Regions from separate parts of the Streptomyces sp. LARHCF249 genome, predicted to be linked through region 2. Evidence: riboswitches for the same ligand, from Rfam matches in the RefSeq annotation. Region 2 holds a riboswitch; each other region holds the start of a gene.
What was found. A riboswitch is a leader RNA that binds a small molecule or an ion and turns the genes downstream of it on or off. The one in region 2 is predicted to bind cobalamin.
Positions count from the first base shown of each region.

Region 1: another riboswitch for cobalamin. It lies ahead of ACIPUC_RS21965 (ribonucleoside-diphosphate reductase subunit alpha); the one in region 2 lies ahead of ACIPUC_RS23045 (energy-coupling factor ABC transporter permease).
Region 3: another riboswitch for cobalamin. It lies ahead of ACIPUC_RS03655 (ABC transporter substrate-binding protein); the one in region 2 lies ahead of ACIPUC_RS23045 (energy-coupling factor ABC transporter permease).
Region 4: another riboswitch for cobalamin. It lies ahead of ACIPUC_RS31205 (cobalamin biosynthesis protein); the one in region 2 lies ahead of ACIPUC_RS23045 (energy-coupling factor ABC transporter permease).

Region 1 is NZ_JBIXJQ010000007.1:218,380-222,531, forward strand. Features, by position in the region: gene ACIPUC_RS21960 (ribonucleotide-diphosphate reductase subunit beta) at 1-212, opposite strand, end outside; gene ACIPUC_RS21965 (ribonucleoside-diphosphate reductase subunit alpha) at 212-2,599, opposite strand; adenosylcobalamin-variant (AdoCbl-variant) riboswitch at 2,753-2,829, opposite strand; gene ACIPUC_RS21970 (GNAT family N-acetyltransferase) at 2,894-3,388, opposite strand; gene ACIPUC_RS21975 (Uma2 family endonuclease) at 3,467-4,051, shown strand; gene ACIPUC_RS21980 (CstA-like transporter-associated (seleno)protein) at 4,106-4,152, opposite strand, start outside.
Region 2 is NZ_JBIXJQ010000007.1:449,585-453,736, reverse strand. Features, by position in the region: gene ACIPUC_RS23060 (hypothetical protein) at 1-36, opposite strand, end outside; gene ACIPUC_RS23055 (AMIN-like domain-containing (lipo)protein) at 206-712, shown strand; gene ACIPUC_RS23050 (flavodoxin family protein) at 758-1,543, opposite strand; cobalamin riboswitch at 1,723-1,920, shown strand; gene ACIPUC_RS23045 (energy-coupling factor ABC transporter permease) at 1,950-2,645, shown strand; gene ACIPUC_RS23040 (energy-coupling factor ABC transporter substrate-binding protein) at 2,645-2,989, shown strand; gene cbiQ (cobalt ECF transporter T component CbiQ) at 2,993-3,742, shown strand; gene ACIPUC_RS23030 (ATP-binding cassette domain-containing protein) at 3,739-4,152, shown strand, end outside.
Region 3 is NZ_JBIXJQ010000001.1:752,072-756,223, reverse strand. Features, by position in the region: gene ACIPUC_RS03665 (glycoside hydrolase family 18 protein) at 1-882, opposite strand, end outside; gene ACIPUC_RS03660 (DUF4352 domain-containing protein) at 1,048-1,584, opposite strand; cobalamin riboswitch at 1,635-1,774, shown strand; gene ACIPUC_RS03655 (ABC transporter substrate-binding protein) at 1,821-2,822, shown strand; gene ACIPUC_RS03650 (FecCD family ABC transporter permease) at 2,819-3,880, shown strand; gene ACIPUC_RS03645 (ABC transporter ATP-binding protein) at 3,877-4,152, shown strand, end outside.
Region 4 is NZ_JBIXJQ010000013.1:157,855-162,006, reverse strand. Features, by position in the region: gene ACIPUC_RS31215 (anion permease) at 97-1,365, shown strand; gene ACIPUC_RS31210 (hypothetical protein) at 1,394-1,615, shown strand; cobalamin riboswitch at 1,723-1,873, shown strand; gene ACIPUC_RS31205 (cobalamin biosynthesis protein) at 1,911-2,870, shown strand; partial or broken gene ACIPUC_RS31200 (cobyric acid synthase) at 2,867-4,152, shown strand, end outside.

The DNA.
Region 1 (4,152 bases), 230 kb from region 2:
AAGAACGCGACCAGACGGCCGATCATGTGCTGCTCGGCCGGCGTCAGCTTCGCCAGGTCGGCGACGTCCGAGTGGAGGTCGACCTCCTCCACCGTCCAGGTGTTCTTGATCGCGTCCCGGTAGCGCTCGTAGAAGTCCGGGTAGCGCATGGGGCGGAGCGTGAGCTCGAAGCCCGGGTCCAGGAGGTTCTTGGCGGACTGGGTGGTGCTCATTACTGGCAGGCCTCGCAGGACTCGGGGTTCTCAAGGGAGCAGGCCAGTGCGTCGGCGTCGACGGCCTGCGGGAGCGGAGCGGCGGCGGCCGGGACGGCGGAGCCGGACGCGGCGCGGGCGATCTTCGTCGCCGGGCGCGAGCGCAGGTAGTACGTGGTCTTCAGACCCTGCTTCCAGGCGTACGCGTACATCGAGCTGAGCTTGCCGATGGTGGGCGTCTCCAGGAACAGGTTCAGCGACTGCGACTGGTCCAGGAACGGGGTACGGGCCGCCGCCATGTCGATCAGACCGCGCTGCGGGATCTCCCACGCCGTGCGGTACAGCTCGCGCACCTCGGCCGGGATCCAGCCGAAGCCCTGGACGGAGCCGCTGGACTCGCGCAGCGCCTCGCGGGTCTGGGCGTCCCACACGCCGAGCTGCTTCAGCTCGTCCACCAGGTACGCGTTGACCTGGAGGAACTCGCCGCTCAGCGTCTCGCGCTTGAAGAGGTTGGAGACCTGCGGCTCGATGCACTCGTACACGCCGGCGATCGAGGCGATCGTCGCCGTCGGGGCGATGGCCAGCAGCAGCGAATTGCGCATGCCGGTCTTCGCGACGCGGGCGCGCAGCGCGTCCCAGCGCTCCGGCCAGTTCAGCTCCGCGTCGTAGTGGTCCGGGTGCAGGACGCCGCGGGCGGTGCGGGTCTGCTCCCAGGCCGGCAGCGGGCCGCTGCGCTCGGCGAGGTCGCAGGAGGCCTCGTACGCGGCCAGCATGATGCGCTCGGAGAGCTTGGTGGACAGGGCCTTCGCCTCGGGGGAGTCGAAGGGCAGCTTCAGCTTGAAGAAGACGTCCTGGAGGCCCATCGCGCCCAGGCCCACCGGGCGCCAGCGGGCGTTGGAGCGGCCGGCCTGCTCGGTCGGGTAGAAGTTGATGTCCACCACGCGGTCGAGGAAGGTCACGGCGGTGCGGACGGTCTCGTCCAGGCGCTCCCAGTCGATCTCCCCGTCCACCACGAAGGCGCCCATGTTGACCGAGCCGAGGTTGCAGACGGCCGTCTCGCCGTCGTCGGTGACCTCGATGATCTCGGTGCACAGGTTGGAGGAGTGGACGACGGTGCCCGGCTCGGCGGTCTGGTTCGCCGTGCGGTTGGAGGCGTCCTTGAAGGTCATCCAGCCCTGGCCGGTCTGCGCGAGGGTGCGCATCATCCGGCCGTACAGGTCGCGGGCGGGCATGGTCTTGCGGGCGAGGCCCGCAGCCTCGGCCTTGCGGTAGGCGGCGTCGAAGTCATCGCCCCACAGGTCGACGAGCTCGGGCACGTCGGCCGGGGAGAACAGCGACCAGTCGGCGTCGGCGTTCACGCGGCGCATGAACTCGTCCGGCACCCAGTGCGCCAGGTTCAGGTTGTGCGTACGGCGCTGGTCCTCACCGGTGTTGTCGCGGAGCTCCAGGAACTCCTCGATGTCCGCGTGCCAGGTCTCCAGGTAGACGGCGGCGGCGCCCTTGCGGCGGCCGCCCTGGTTCACGGCGGCGACGGAGGCGTCGAGGGTCTTCAGGAACGGCACGATGCCGTTGGAGTGGCCGTTGGTGCCGCGGATCAGCGAACCGCGGGAGCGGATGCGGGAGTACGAGAGACCGATGCCGCCGGCGTGCTTGGAGAGGCGGGCGACCTGGTGGTAGCGGTCGTAGATCGAGTCGAGCTCGTCCAGCGGGGAGTCCAGCAGGTAGCAGGAGGACATCTGCGGGTGCCGGGTGCCGGAGTTGAAGAGCGTGGGGGAGGACGGCAGGTAGTCGAGGCGGCTCATCAGCCGGTACAGCGAGGCCACTTCCTCGACGGCCGGGACGGACTCGTCGGCGGCGAGGCCGCAGGCCACGCGCAGCATGAAGTGCTGCGGGGTCTCGATGACCTGGCGGGTGATCGGGTGGCGCAGCAGGTAGCGGCTGTGCAGGGTGCGCAGGCCGAAGAAGCCGAAGCGGTCGTCGGCGCCCTCGGCGAGGGTGTGCTCCACCAGCGCGTCCAGGCGGGCCGTGTGGGCCCGTACGAACTCGGCCGTGCGGTCGGCGATGAGCCCCTCGCGGTGCCCGACCTCGACGGACGCGGAGAAGGAGGTGGCGCCCTGGCCGGCGGCCTCGTCGCGGACGGCCAGCGTCAGCAGCCGGGCGGCGAGCTTCGAGTACGCGGGGTCCTCGGAGATCAGGCCGGCGGCGGCCTCGGTGGCCAGCCCGCGCAGTTCGGCCTCGTCGGCGGCGGAGCTGCGGCCGCGCAGTGCGGCGGCGGCGACGCGGCCGGGGTCGGTGTCGGGGAGGTCCGCCGTCAGTTCGGTGAGGGTACGCAGCAGCGTGGCCCCCGGGCCCTCGGTGTTGTCGCCAGAAACGGACTCGGCGCGCGGTGCGGAAGGCGCGATGGTCACGGCGGGAGCTCTCCCTCGCTCGGCCCGGTCGACGGCGGGCGGGCACGGGGAGGCGCATGCGGGCGTGACGGGAACGCGTCGACCGCATGGCGTCCACCGGCCCAACCGCGAGGCCCGGACGTATCGGCACCCGGTTCGGTCGAGCCGGATGCGCTGTCGGCAGGTCCTCGGACTTTTCATACCGTTGCGGGACAGTTCCGGATTCACACCGGATTCCCCTGCGGCGACAGCAGGCTTGAGCATACATGTGGGGGGCCGCGGATGAGCGACCCCCCACATGTTGTGTCGGTGCGTCTACAGCTCCAGACGGTACGTGAGCAAGGTCAGCCCGGGAACGGGCGCCCAGTCCCGCTCCGGCGTCCGGATGAACCCGAGCCGCTCGTAGATCCGCTGGGCCCCCGTCATGCCGCGCTGGGTGGACAGCACCAGGTGCGTGACCCCCTTCAGCTCCCGTGCGCGGGCCATGCAGGCGCGCACCAGGGCCTCGCCGGCGCCGCGTCCGCGGGCCTCGCGGGAGACGGCCAGCATCCGGAACTCGGCCTCGCCGGGCCCGGCGATGTCGCACAGCGGACTCCCGGGCGGGGCGAAGGTCACCCCGCCGAGGACGGTCCCCTGCTCGACGGCCACGAGCACCTCCCCGTCGGCGGCCCGCCCGGCGACATCGCGCAGGACCTTCGCGTAGAACGCCTCACCGGAGCCGAGGAGGCCGTCGCCCACGTAGGCCTGCGCGGTGATCTCCCCCAGCTGCTCGTACTCGGCGGGCCGGGCCGCCCTGATCACTATGTCCATGGGGTCGAGTGTGCCGGACGGGTGTCGGTGCCCGGCGCTATCGTCGGAGACAGCACCGTCGATGAAGGTGAGCGAGGCATGACCGTGATGACCGAACGTCCGCACATGCTGACTGAGGACTTCGAAGCCGTCGCACGGATAGCGGCGCGCGAGAGGGAGGGAACGCGGCTCGAATTCATCGACGGGGTAATCAGGAGCAAGGCCATGCCGGATGGCGACCACCAGATGATCATCCAGTGGCTCACCCGGATCTGCATGCAGCACCGGCCGGAGCTCTGGTTGCACGGAGCGCAGGGGATCACCGCCCAGGAATACCGGGAAGGACGGGCTATCCCGGACGCGGTGCTGGCGCCGTCCCATGCGTTCGTAGGGCAGGGCGACTGGGTGGATCCCGCTCCGATTCTCATGGTCGTCGAGGTGACCTCGTGGGACTCCGACACCCACCGTAGGGACCATGTCGAGAAGCCCAGGGCCTACGCCGAGACAGGCATTCCCGTCTACCTGCTGATCGACCGGGCCAAGTGTGAGGTCTCCGTCTACAGCCAGCCCAACGGCCGTCGGTACGAGAGCATCCACATCGTGCCGTACGGAACGGACATCGCGCTCCCCGAGCCCGTCGGCATCACCCTCCAGACCGAGCCCCTCAAGGACTGGGTGCGCTGAACGACCCGAAGGCCCCGCCGCAGAACGCGGCGGGGCCTTCGGTGTGCGAGGGGCTCAGCAGCAGCCGAAGCCCTCGCGGGGATCCGCCTCGCGGGCGTCCG
Region 2 (4,152 bases):
GACCGCCGCGCGGCGGGGAAAACGGGGACGACGCATCCGGTTCTCTCCTGTCGAGCGGGGCCGGTTCTCCACTCAACCACCCTGCCATCAAAGGCCGTTGCGCACCGGCGAAAAAGCCGGACAGGAAGTGGAACTGCGAGGTCCACGGCGGCGTCCTAGGCTGTGTCACAAGTCCCCGTCTCTCGAGAATCGAGGGGACGTCATGATCCACGCACGTCTCCGGCAGTTCGTGGCCCTGGCATCCGGCGCTCTGCTCGCCGCCTGCCTCTCGTTCGCCGCGCCTGCCTCGGCCGCCACCACCGCCACCGCCGCCACCGCCCAGACCCAGACCCCGCTCGTCGTCAACGCCCGCTGGGGCGGGCACGCCACGTACGACCGGATCGTCATCGACACGCAGGGGTACGTCCCCACGGTCACCGTCACTCCCGTCCCGCAGCTGATCTACGACGGGTCCGGCAAACCCGTGCCGCTGGCCGGGAAGTACTTCCTGGAGATCCGCCTCAACCCCGCCGCCGCGCACACCGACGCGGGGGAGAGCACCTACCAGGGACCCAGGCTCCAGAAGATCTACCTCAGCAAGCTCAAGGGTCTCGCCCTGACCGGTGACTTCGAGGGGTACGTGACCTTCGGCGCCGCCTTCGACACCCTGCCGTACTACCGCGCCTACGCCCTGCACTCACCGGAGCGGTTCGTCGTGGACATCGCGCACTGAACCCTGCCCGTCCGACAGGCCCGGGCCCTTGCCCGGCCCGGGCCGCTACCGGTGTTCGGGGTTCGGGAAGTCGAAGCGGCAGCCGGCGTCCCACAGCGAGCGCTGGTTCCCGTGGGCCGGGATGCCGCCCGAGCGCTTCAGCAGGGCGGCCAGGTGCATCAGGTTCCACGACATGAAGGCGGTGTTGCGGTTGGTGAAGTCGTTCTCGGGGCCGCCCGAGCCCGGGTCGAGGTAGGAGGGCCCCGGCCCGGCCTCGCCGATCCAGCCGGCGTCGGCCTGCGGCGGGATCGCGTACCCGAGGTGCTGGAGGCTGTAGAGGATGTTCATGGAGCAGTGTTTGACGCCGTCCTCGTTGCCGGTGATCAGCGCGCCGCCGACGCGCCCGTAGTAGGCGTACTGCCCGCTCTCGTTCAGGAGCGAGGAGCAGGCGTAGAGCCGCTCGATGACCTGCTTCATCACGGAGCTGTTGTCGCCGAGCCAGATCGGGCCGCAGAGGACGAGGATGTCGGCGTCCATGATCTGGCTGTAGAGGACCGGCCACTGGTCGCTCTCCCAGCCGTGCTCGGTCATGTCCGGCCAGACGCCGGTCGCGATGTCGTGGTCGACGGCGCGGACCAGCGAGGTCCGGGCGCCCGCCGCGGCCATGACCGCACGGCTCTTCTCGATCAGCCCGTCGGTGTTGCTCGTCTCGGGCGAGCGCTTGAGCGTGCAGTTCACGTAGACGGCGGTCAGGTCTGAGTAGTCGTAGTCGGCAGCCACGGTCCCAGCCTGTGCGGGGCCGCCCGGGGCCGCCACCGGGCCGCGCCCGTACGGGGCCCGTCCCGGCCGCATGAGCGGGACGACGCGGCGGGACGGGCCCCGTCCGGCCGTCGCCGGAGCCGCGAACTCACCCGCGGGCGGGTGCCGTTGGCGCGGATGGCGCCGGCGTGGCCGCGGCCGCTGACCGGCACATGGGATCCGGCCGTCTCGTGGCCCGTTCGAGGCGGGTTGTTACCGGTCCGTGCGTCCGACTAGGGTCAGCGGGCCTTGGTGTTCGGGAAACCGGTGGGAAACCGGTGCGGCCCTCGCCACTGTGATCGGGAAGTCCGGCTCCACACCCCTTGCGGGAAGCCACTGGGCCCGCGCGGGACACCGCACGGCCCCGGGAAGGCGGAGCCCGGGCATCAGCACCCGTGAGCCAGGAGACCGGCCGGGGCGCGTTGTCCATCCACGAGGTGCTGGAGAGGTCTCCCCACTCATGCATATAGCCGAGGGGTTCCTACCCCCGTTGCACGCGGCCGCCTGGGCCGCCGCGTCCGCCCCCTTCGTCGTCCACGGCGTCCGGGCCCTCACCCGCGAGGTGAAGGCCAATCCCGAGAGCACGCTCCTGCTCGGCGCCTCGGGCGCGTTCACGTTCGTCCTGTCCGCCCTGAAGATCCCTTCGGTGACGGGAAGTTGCTCCCACCCCACCGGAACCGGCCTCGGGGCCATCCTCTTCAGGCCGCCGATCATGGCGGTGCTCGGCACGATCACCCTGCTCTTCCAGGCGCTGCTGCTGGCACACGGCGGGCTCACCACCCTCGGCGCCAACGTCTTCTCGATGGCGGTCGCCGGGCCCTGGGCGGGCTACGCCGTATACCGGCTGCTGCGGAAGTTCGACCTGCCGCTGATGGCGGCGGTGTTCTTCGGCGCGTTCTTCGCCGACCTGGTCACCTACTGCGTGACCTCCGTCCAGCTGGCGCTGGCCTTCCCCGACGCGGCGACCGGGTTCACCGGCGCGCTGGTGAAGTTCGCGGAGATCTTCGCGCTCACCCAGATCCCGCTCGCGGTGAGCGAGGGACTGCTGACCGTGCTCGTGATGCGCCTGCTGATGCAGTCCAGCAAGTCGGACCTGGTCCGGCTGGGCGTTGCCAAGCTCACCGGATCCGAGAAGCAGCGGAAGGCGACGGCCTGATGACCAGGAACGCGAAGATCAACTCCCTGCTGGTGCTCCTGGTGGCGGCGCTGGCCGTCCTCCCGCTCGCGCTGGGGCTGGGGGACGACAAGGAGGAGCCGTTCACCGGCGCCGACGGACAGGCCGAGGCGGCCATCACCGAGCTCCAGCCGGACTACGAGCCGTGGTTCACGCCGCTGTACGAACCGCCCTCCGCCGAGATCGAGTCGGCGCTGTTCTCCCTGCAGGCGGCGCTGGGCGCGGGCGTGCTCGCGTACTACTTCGGCGTCCGCAGGGGCCGCCGCCAGGGCGCGGCCGCCGCGGAGGCCAGGGCAGCCGCCGAGGCTCCCGCCACGGAGTCGTAGCCGGTGCTGCCGATCGACGCGGCGGCGCACAGCAGCCGCTGGCGCCACCGCCATCCGCTGGAGAAGGCACTGCTGGGAATCGGGCTGACGGTCACCGCGGTGTGCCTGCCGCCCTGGCCCGGCGGGCCGCTCGTCGGCGCGGCCACCCTGTGCGTGCTCCTCGGGCCCGCCGGGGTCGCCGGGCGGCAGCTGTGGCGGGCCTTCCGGATCCCGCTCGGCTTCTGCTTCACCGGGGCGCTGCCGCTGCTGGTCGCCGTGGGCGGGCCGGCCGGGTTCGTCTCGCTGGCCCCGGACGGCCCCCGGCAGGCCGCCGAGCTGCTGCTGCGCACCTCGGCGGCCTCGCTCGGCGTGCTGCTGTTCGCCTTCACCACCCCGGTCTCGGACGTACTGCCGCGGCTGGTGCGGGCGGGGGTCCCGGCCCCGGTGGTGGACGTCGCCCTGGTCATGTACCGGATCGGGTTCCTGCTGCTCGACTCCCTCACCCGGATCCGCCAGGCCCAGGCGGCCCGGCTCGGCACCACCGGCCGGGCCGCGGCGTGGCGTTCGGCGGCCGGGCTCGCCGCGACCTCGTTCGTACGGGCCTTCGACCGCGCGGCGCGGCTCCAGTCGGGCCTCGCCGGGCGGGGCTACGACGGCGCGCTGCGGGTGCTGGTCCCCGAGTCCCCGCTGTCCTGGCGGTTCCTGACCTGGTCCGGCGCACTGCTGACCGGGCTGGCCGCCGTCACTCTCGTGCTGAAGGAGCTGTACCTGTGAGGCCGTTGGTGGAACTGGTGGGCGCGGGCTACGCGTACGAGGACGGGCCCGCCGTGCTCTCCGGGTTGGACTTCGGGATCCCCGAGGGCCGGGCGCTGGTCCTGCTCGGCCGCAACGGCAGCGGCAAGACCACGCTGATGCGGCTGCTGAGCGGCGGCCTGAAGCCGGGCACGGGCGCGCTGCACCTCGACGGCACGGTGGTGACGTACGGCCGGGCCGGCCTGACCCGGCTGCGGACGGCGGTCCAGCTCGTCGTGCAGGACCCGGACGACCAGCTGTTCGCGGCCTCGGTGGAACAGGACGTCTCCTTCGGGCCGATGAACCTGGGCCTGGGGGTCGCGGAGGTCCGCGAGCGGGTCGATTCCGCCCTCGCCGCGCTGGACATCACGGCGCTGCGGGACCGGCCGACC
Region 3 (4,152 bases), on a different contig from region 2:
GGCCGTCGTGGGCTCGCCGGAGACGTGGAAGTCGTAGCCCTGGAGGGTCACGAAGTCGAGGTCGCGCATGATCCGGCGGACGTCGAAGCCCGCGTCGATCTTGGCGGGCGCGGTCGGGACGAAGGCCGTCAGCTCGTACGGCGACGGCCGGTTCCGGCTGCGCTCGTACGCGTCGAGCTGTGTGCGGAACTCCTTGACCAGCTCGGCGAAGTTGCGCTTGTCCTCGGGCCGGAACTTCGTGTCCGTGTCACCGGCGGAGCCGGGCCACTCCCAGTCGAGGTCGATCCCGTCGAACACCCCGGCGGCCGCGCCCGCGCCCCCGCGGGCGCCGTCCTGCGGCAGGTTGCCCTTGATGTAGAGGTCGATGCACGACTCGACGAGCGCCTTGCGGGAGGCCGGGGTCAGCGCGGCGTCCGAGAAGTGCGTGGACCAGCTCCAACCCCCCAGGGAGATCAGCACCTTGAGGCCCGGGTGCTTGGCCTTGAGCTCGCGGAGCTGGTTGAAGTTGCCGGCGAGCGGCTGCTCCCAGGTGTCGGCGACCCCGTCCACGGAGTTCTCGGCGTCGAGCGGGCGGACGTAGTCGGCCCAGGCGTCGGCCTCGCCGGGCACGTTCCCGGTGAAGCACTTGCCCTCGGCGCTGACGTTGCCGAAGGCGTAGTTGATGTGGGTGAGCTTGCCGGCGGAGCCGTTCTTCTCCAGGTCCTGGACCTGGAAGTCCCGTCCGTAGACGCCCCATTGGGTGAAGTAGCCGACCTTCTTGTACGAGCGGTGGTGACCGCCCGCCGCCTCGTCCCGCGCCGCGCCGGCGGCGGGTGCGAAGGCGGTCAGCAGGGAGAGGGAGCAGGCGGCGACGGCCAGCCTGCCGAGCATGCTGCGGCGCATGGGCTTCCTTTGCGGATGCGGGAGCGGGGCGTGAGCGCGTGCGCGGTGCATGCCGGAAACTATTGGTCTGGACCAGAGCGGTCAAGGGGGCGGCGGAAACCCGCCTGCCACGGGTGGTGTTACGGGGTGCACGAGGTGGCACGGGTGGCACGGGTGTTACGGGGGTTACGGAAGGCTCCACTGGCCGACGTCGTCGGCCAGGCCGCCGTTCAGGGCGAACTGGACGGCCGCCGGGGCGGCGTCCTCCGGAAGCCTGAAGGTGACGAAGCCCTCGGCCGATCCGCCGGGGCTGAGGGTGACGGTGTCCGGGAAGGAGGCCCCGGCCGTCGTCGGGCTGTTGAGCCCGGCGAACCGCTTCCCGGCCGTGTCCAGCACGTGCGCGGACGGTGCGGGGGAGTCCTTGTACACGGCGGTACCGGTGTTCTCCAGGCGGAACCGGACGGCCAGCAGCCGGGTCGACGCGTCGGCAGCCGGGCCCTCCGGATCGGCCGGGCTCGCCGGGTCCACCACCTGGACCAGGGTGACGTCGAGCCGCTGGCCGGGCTCGTTCCCCGCCAGGGAGACCGTCTCCCCCGACCCGCCGGGGGCCGCGCCCAGCAGCGCCAGGCCGAGGAGCGCGAGCACGAGCACGAGCGCCAGCGCGGCCGGCGCGCCGCGCAGGGAGCGCCGGGGCGCGGGGGCACCCGCTGATCCACCGATCACCCTGTCCACGATCCTCCCCGGCCCGGGGGTCCCGCCACCCAGGAAGATCCACTCTGGCAGACTGGGCCGCGTTACCAAGGCGGTGCAGGACAGGAAACCGGTGCGATTCCGGTGCGGTCCCGCCACTGTGACCGGCCCTCCCCGCGGGGAAGGCCGGGAGTCAGACACTGACGCACCGCCTCTGCTCGCTCCTTCACGTCGACCAGGGGACGCGGATCCCCCGGAGAGGCTCTGCCATGTCGCGTCACCGCGCCCGCGCCGTCCTGCGCGCGCTCACCCCCCTCGCGTTCCTGATACCCCTGGCCGCCTGCGCCGGCTCCCCCGCCGAACGGCAGGCCAAGGCCGCGGGATCGTCCGCCGAGGCGCCCGGGTTCCCGTACACCGTCACCAACTGCGGCGTGAGCAGCACCTACCAGGCACCGCCGCAGCGCGCCGTGACCATGAACCAGCACGCCACCGAGGTGCTGCTCGCCCTCGGCCTGGAGGACCGGATCGCCGGTTCCGCCTACCTCGACGACGCCGTGCTGCCCGCCTACCGGCCCGCATACGACAGGATCAAGGTGCTGGCCAAGGGGTACCCCTCCAAGGAGATCCTGCTCGGCGCCAACCCCGACTTCGTCTACGGGGGCTACTCCAGCGCCTTCGACAAGGGGCAGGGCCGCGACCGTGAGGGGCTGGCCAAGACCGGCATCAACTCCCGGCTCAACGTCGAGAACTGCGCCGGAGGCCCGGTCGGCCTCGACCAGCTCAAGACCGAGATCACCGAAGTGGCGCGGACCTTCGGCGTGCCCGAGCGCGGCACGAAGCTCATCGAGGACGAGCAGCGCCGCATCGACACCGTGACCGCCCGGGTGAAGGAAAAGCCCCGGCCGTCCGTCTTCGTCTACGACTCCGGCGAGGCCTCCGCCTACACCGCCGGGGGCGACGGCATCGGCAACGAGATCGTCTCGCTCTCCGGCGGGACGAACGTCTTCGCCGACCTCAAGGACACCTTCGGCGACGTGTCGTGGGAGAAGGTCATCGAGCGCAAGCCCGAGGTCGTCCTCATCTACGACTACGGCAGCACCACCGTCGAAGCCAAGAAGCAGCGCCTGTTGAACGACCCGGCCCTCGCCCAGGTTCCCGCGATCAAGAACCAGCGGTTCGTCGTCCTTCCGCTCTCCTCGGCCGTCCTCGGCGTGCGCGTCGCCGACGCCGTCGAGTCACTGGGCCGCCAGCTGCACCCCGACGCCGCGTGAGCCGGCGCCGGACCCCGGCCGTCCTCGTCCTCCTCGCAGCCCTGCTGGCGGCGTCCGCCGTCGCCGGGCTGGCCCTGGGGCCGGTACGGATCGCGCCCGGCCAGGTCATCGACATCGTGCTCGGCGGCCTGACGGGCGAGAGGCGCACCGGGGCGTTCGCCTCCATCGTGTGGGACGTCCGGATGCCGAGGGTGCTCCTCGGGGCCGTCGTCGGCGCCGGGCTCGCCGTGGCGGGCACCGTGCTCCAGGCCCTCGTGCGCAACCAGCTCGCCGACCCCTTCCTGCTCGGAGCCTCGTCCGGGGCCTCGGCGGGGGCCGTCCTCGTCATCGTCTTCGGCGCGGGCACCGGTGTCGCGGGGGCGGCGGGCACGGCCGGTTTCCTGGGCCGGCTCGGCGTGCCGTCCGCCGCGTTCGCCGGGTCGCTGGGCGCGCTCGCCGCCGTCTACGCCATGGCCCGGCGCGGGGGAGCCATGACCACCGGCCGGCTGATCCTCGCCGGGGTCGCCGTCCAGTACATCCTGTCCGCCCTCACCAGCCTCGTCCTGGTGCTCGCCGCGCACCCCGACCAGGTCCGCTCCGTCCTCTTCTGGACGCTCGGCGGGCTCGGCGGGGCCCGCTGGGAGGAACTGGCCCTGCCCGCCGTCGCCCTGCTCGCGGGCACCGGCCTGCTCGTCGCCCTAGCCCGGCCGCTCGACCTGCTGCTCGCGGGCGAGGAGGGCGCGCACACCCTCGGCCTGGACACCGGGCGCTTCCGGGCCGCCGCGTTCGTCCTCACCTCCCTCGTCATCGGCGTACTCGTGGCCTACAGCGGGGCGATCGGGTTCGTCGGGCTGATGATTCCGCACGCCGCCCGGATGGTCGTCGGCGCCGGGCACCGGGCGCTGCTGCCGGTGGCCGCGCTGGGCGGCGCGGTGTTCCTGACACTGGCCGACCTGGTCGCCCGTACGGCCGCGGCGCCCGAGGAGATCCCGGTCGGCGTGGTCACCGCCCTCGTCGGCGGGCCGTTCTTCCTGTGGATGCTGCGGCGCTCCACCCGCACCGAGGGGATGACCGGATGACCGGGAACGCGGCGCAGGCGCAGGCGCAGGCGCAGACGCGGACGCGGACGCATTCGACGGCGCTGGAACTCGCCGTCCAGGGCGTGCGTTACGAGACCGAGGGGCACACGCTGCTGCACGGTGTCGAGCTCACCGCCCGTCCCGGCGAGACGGTCGGCGTGGTCGGCCCCAACGGCAGCGGCAAGACCACCCTGCTGCGCTGCGTCTACGGCACCCTGCGGCCCACCGCCGGCCGGGTCCTGCTGGACGGCGCCGACGCGGGCGCGCTCACG
Region 4 (4,152 bases), on a different contig from region 2:
CACGGAGACACCATTAGGCCCGCGGTAGTTCACCTTCCGTTCATCCAGGTTGCCTACGGTCGCCGAGCCACTGACGTCAAACAGAAGCCTGGGTAAATGGAGCACATAACGCTTCTCCTCGGGATCGTGATCATCACCGCTCTCGTGTTCGACTTCACGAACGGTTTCCACGACACAGCCAACGCGATGGCTACCACCATCTCGACCGGCGCCCTCAAGCCCAAGACGGCGGTGGCCATGTCCGCCGTGCTCAACCTCGTCGGAGCTTTCCTGTCCGTGGAGGTCGCCAAGACGATCTCCAAGGGCCTGGTCAACGAGGAAGGCATCCAGCCAGAGGTGATCTTCGCCGCCCTGGTCGGCGCGATCCTCTGGAACCTCCTCACCTGGCTGGTCGGCCTCCCCTCCAGCTCTTCGCACGCCCTGATGGGCGGCCTGATCGGTGCCGCGGTCGCCTCGGCCGGCCTCGGCGCGGTCAACGGCGACACGCTCGTCACCAAGGTGCTGATCCCGGCGATCGCGGCCCCGCTCGTCGCCGGTTTGGCGGCGATGCTGGCCACGAAGGTCACGTACAAGTTCGGCAACAAGGTCGGCGAGAAGACCTCGGCCAAGGGCTACCGCGCCGGTCAGATCGCCTCGGCCGGACTCGTCTCCCTCGCGCACGGCACCAACGACGCGCAGAAGACGATGGGCATCATCACCCTGGCGCTCATCGCGGGCGGCGCGATCGCGCCCGACGCGAACCCGCCGGTGTGGGTCATCCTCTCCGCCGGTCTCGCGATCGCGCTCGGCACCTACCTGGGCGGCTGGCGCATCATCCGCACCATGGGCAAGGGCCTGACCGACCTGCAGCCGCAGCAGGGCTTCGCCGCCCAGACCTCGGCCGCCACGGTCATCCTGGCCTCCTCGAACCTCGGCTTCTCGCTCTCCACCACCCACTCGTGCTCCGGCGCGGTCATGGGTGCGGGCCTGGGCCGCAAGGGCGGTGTGGTCCGCTGGTCCACCGCGACCCGCATGTTCATCGCCTGGGGCCTGACCCTGCCGGCCGCCGCCCTCGTCTCGGCGGGCGCCGAGCTGGTCATGCGCACCGGTGACGTCGGCATCGCCGCCGTCACGGTCTTCCTGGTCGGCTCCTGCCTCGCCATCTGGTTCATCTCGCGCCGCCAGGTCATCGACCACACCAACGTCAACGACGTGCCGGCGGCCGGCACCGAGGAGCCGGGTGTCGTCACCACGGCGATCGCGGCCGTCACCGTCCCGCCGACCGTCGCCGCGGCCGGTACGACCGCCGCCGTGACCGACGAGGACCTCAAGGCCACCATCCCGGCCTCGACCGCGACGCCTGCGGCTCCGGCCGCGGCGGTCTGACCCCGAGAACGACAGAGGAATCAGCGGTATGAAGATCGACTGGGAAGCACTCGGCTCCGTGTTCGGAGTCAGCCTCTCCGCCACCGTCGCCCTCGTGGCCCTGTTCACCCTCGGCCTGGTGGGCCTGTCCAAGCACGAGGCCGCCACCGAGCAGGGCGGCGCGGCCACCCTGGCCCGCAGCGGCGCGTACGCCTGCTTCGCGCTCTGCGCGGCGGCCGTGGCGTACGGGATCTACCTGATCGTCGTCTGAGACGTCACGCGTGAAGGCTCCCCCCGGGTTTCTCCCGGGGGGAGCTTTCGCGTACCCCGCCGCCTCCCGGCCGCCGCACCGCCGCAGGTCAACGGCGAGTTGACGGGCATTCGCGGTGCGTGGTGGACTGCCCGAGCCAACACGGCGGCATGGAGAGGAAGTCCGGTGCGAATCCGGCGCGGTCCCGCCACTGTCACCGGGGCACTCGGCCGAGTGCGACCCGGGAGCCAGGAACTCTCGCCACCGGACACGTCGAACCAGGGCGCGGACCCTGAGTGAGGACATACCTGCCACCATGCGTGCCGATCGCGTCTTCGCGTACGGCGTCACGGCGGGCCTGATCGGCGACCGGATCCTGGGGGATCCGCGCCGAGGGCACCCCGTGGCCGCCTTCGGACGAGCCGCCGCCGCAGTCGAACGCGCCCTGTGGCGCGACGACCGCGCCCGCGGCCTCCTGCACACCCTGGTCTGCGCCGGGGGCGCGGCCGCCGCCGGCGCGCTGGGCGCCCGCGCCGTGCGCTCCCGGCCCGCGGCCGCCCGTATCGCCCTGACCGCCGCCGCCACCTGGGCCGTCGTCGGCGGCACTTCGCTGGGCCGCGAGGCCCGCGCCATCGGCGGCGCGCTGGCCGCCGGGGACGCCGAGGTGGCCCGGGAGCGGCTGCCGCACCTGTGCGGGCGCGACCCGCACGCCCTGGACGAGCAGCAGATGGCCCGCGCCGTCGTGGAGTCGGTCGCGGAGAACACCTCCGACGCGGTGGTCGGTGCCCTGGTGTGGGGCGCCGTCGCCGGGGTCCCCGGACTGCTGGCCTTCCGCGCCGTGAACACCCTGGACGCGATGGTCGGCCACAAGTCCCCCCGCTACCTTCGCTACGGCTGGGCCTCGGCCCGGCTCGACGACCTGGCTGGCTGGCCGGGCGCCCGGCTGACCGCGCTGGCCGCCGTACTGGCCGGTCCCGACCGGCGGGGAGCCGTACGGGCCTGGCGTGCGGACGCCGCCGAGCACCCGAGCCCGAACGCCGGCCCCGTGGAGGCATCCTTCGCGGGGGCGCTCGGCGTACGGCTGGGCGGCACCCTGGCGTACGGGGGGCGGGTCGAGCACCGGGCGGTGCTGAACGGCGAGGCGGGGCGGCCGGTGGAGGTCGCGGACATCGAGCGGGCGGTACGGCTGTCGCGGCAGGTGACCTGGCTGGCGCTCGGGGCCTGTGTGGCGGCCCGGACGCTGGTCTCGCGTACATCACGGAGGGGGCGCGCATGAGCGGCGCGAAGCGCGGCGGCGGACTGCTGGTCGCGGGAACCACATCGGACGCGGGCAAGAGCGTGGTCACGGCGGGCATCTGCCGCTGGCTGGCCCGCCAGGGCGTGAAGGTGGCGCCCTTCAAGGCGCAGAACATGTCGCTGAACTCCTTCGTGACCCTGGAGGGCGCCGAGATCGGCCGCGCCCAGGCCATGCAGGCCCAGGCGGCCGGCGTGGAGCCGACCGCGCTGATGAACCCGGTCCTGCTCAAGCCGGGCAGCGACCGCAGCAGCCAGGTGGTGCTGCTGGGCAGGCCGGTGGGCGAGATGAGCGCCCGCGGCTACCACGGGGGCAGGCAGGAGCAGTTGCTCGGCATCGTCACGGACTGCCTGGAGCAGCTGCGGGGCACGTATGACGCCGTGATCTGCGAAGGGGCGGGGAGTCCGGCCGAGATCAACCTGCGCCGGACCGACATCGTGAACATGGGCATCGCGCGGGCCGCGCGGTTCCCGGTGGTCGTGGTCGGGGACATCGACCGGGGCGGGGTCTTCGCCTCCTTCTTCGGTACGACGGCTCTGCTGTCGGCGCAGGACCAGTCGCTGATCGCCGGATACCTGGTCAACAAGTTCCGCGGTGACGTCACGCTGCTGGAGCCGGGCATGGAGATGCTGCGCGGCCTGACCGGGCGGGCCACGTACGGGGTCCTGCCGTTCCAGCACGGGCTGGGCATCGACGAGGAGGACGGGCTCCGGGTCTCCCTGCGGGGAGCGGTACGGGAGTCCGTGGTGGCGCCGCCCGTGGGCGAGGACGTGCTGCGGGTCGCGGTGTGCGCGGTGCCGCTGATGTCGAACTTCACGGACGTCGACGCGCTCGCGGCGGAGCCGGGGGTGGTCGTGCGGTTCGTGGACCGGGCCGAGGAACTGGCCGACGCGGACCTCGTCGTCGTGCCGGGGACGCGCGGGACGGTCAGGGCGCTGGAGTGGCTGCGGGAGCGCGGGCTCGCGGACGCGCTGCTGCGGCGGGCCGCCGAGGGGCGGCCGGTGCTGGGCATCTGCGGCGGGTTCCAGGTCCTCGGCGAGCACATCGAGGACGAGGTCGAATCGCGGGCCGGGTCGGTGGACGGGCTCGGGCTGCTGCCGGTGCGCGTCCGCTTCGACCGGGAGAAGACCCTGGCGCGGCCGGCGGGTTCGGCGCTGGGCGAGGAGGTCTCCGGCTACGAGATCCACCACGGGGTGGCCGAAGTCCTGGGCGGGTCCCCCTTCCTGGACGGCTGCCGGGTCGGGTCGGTGTGGGGGACGCACTG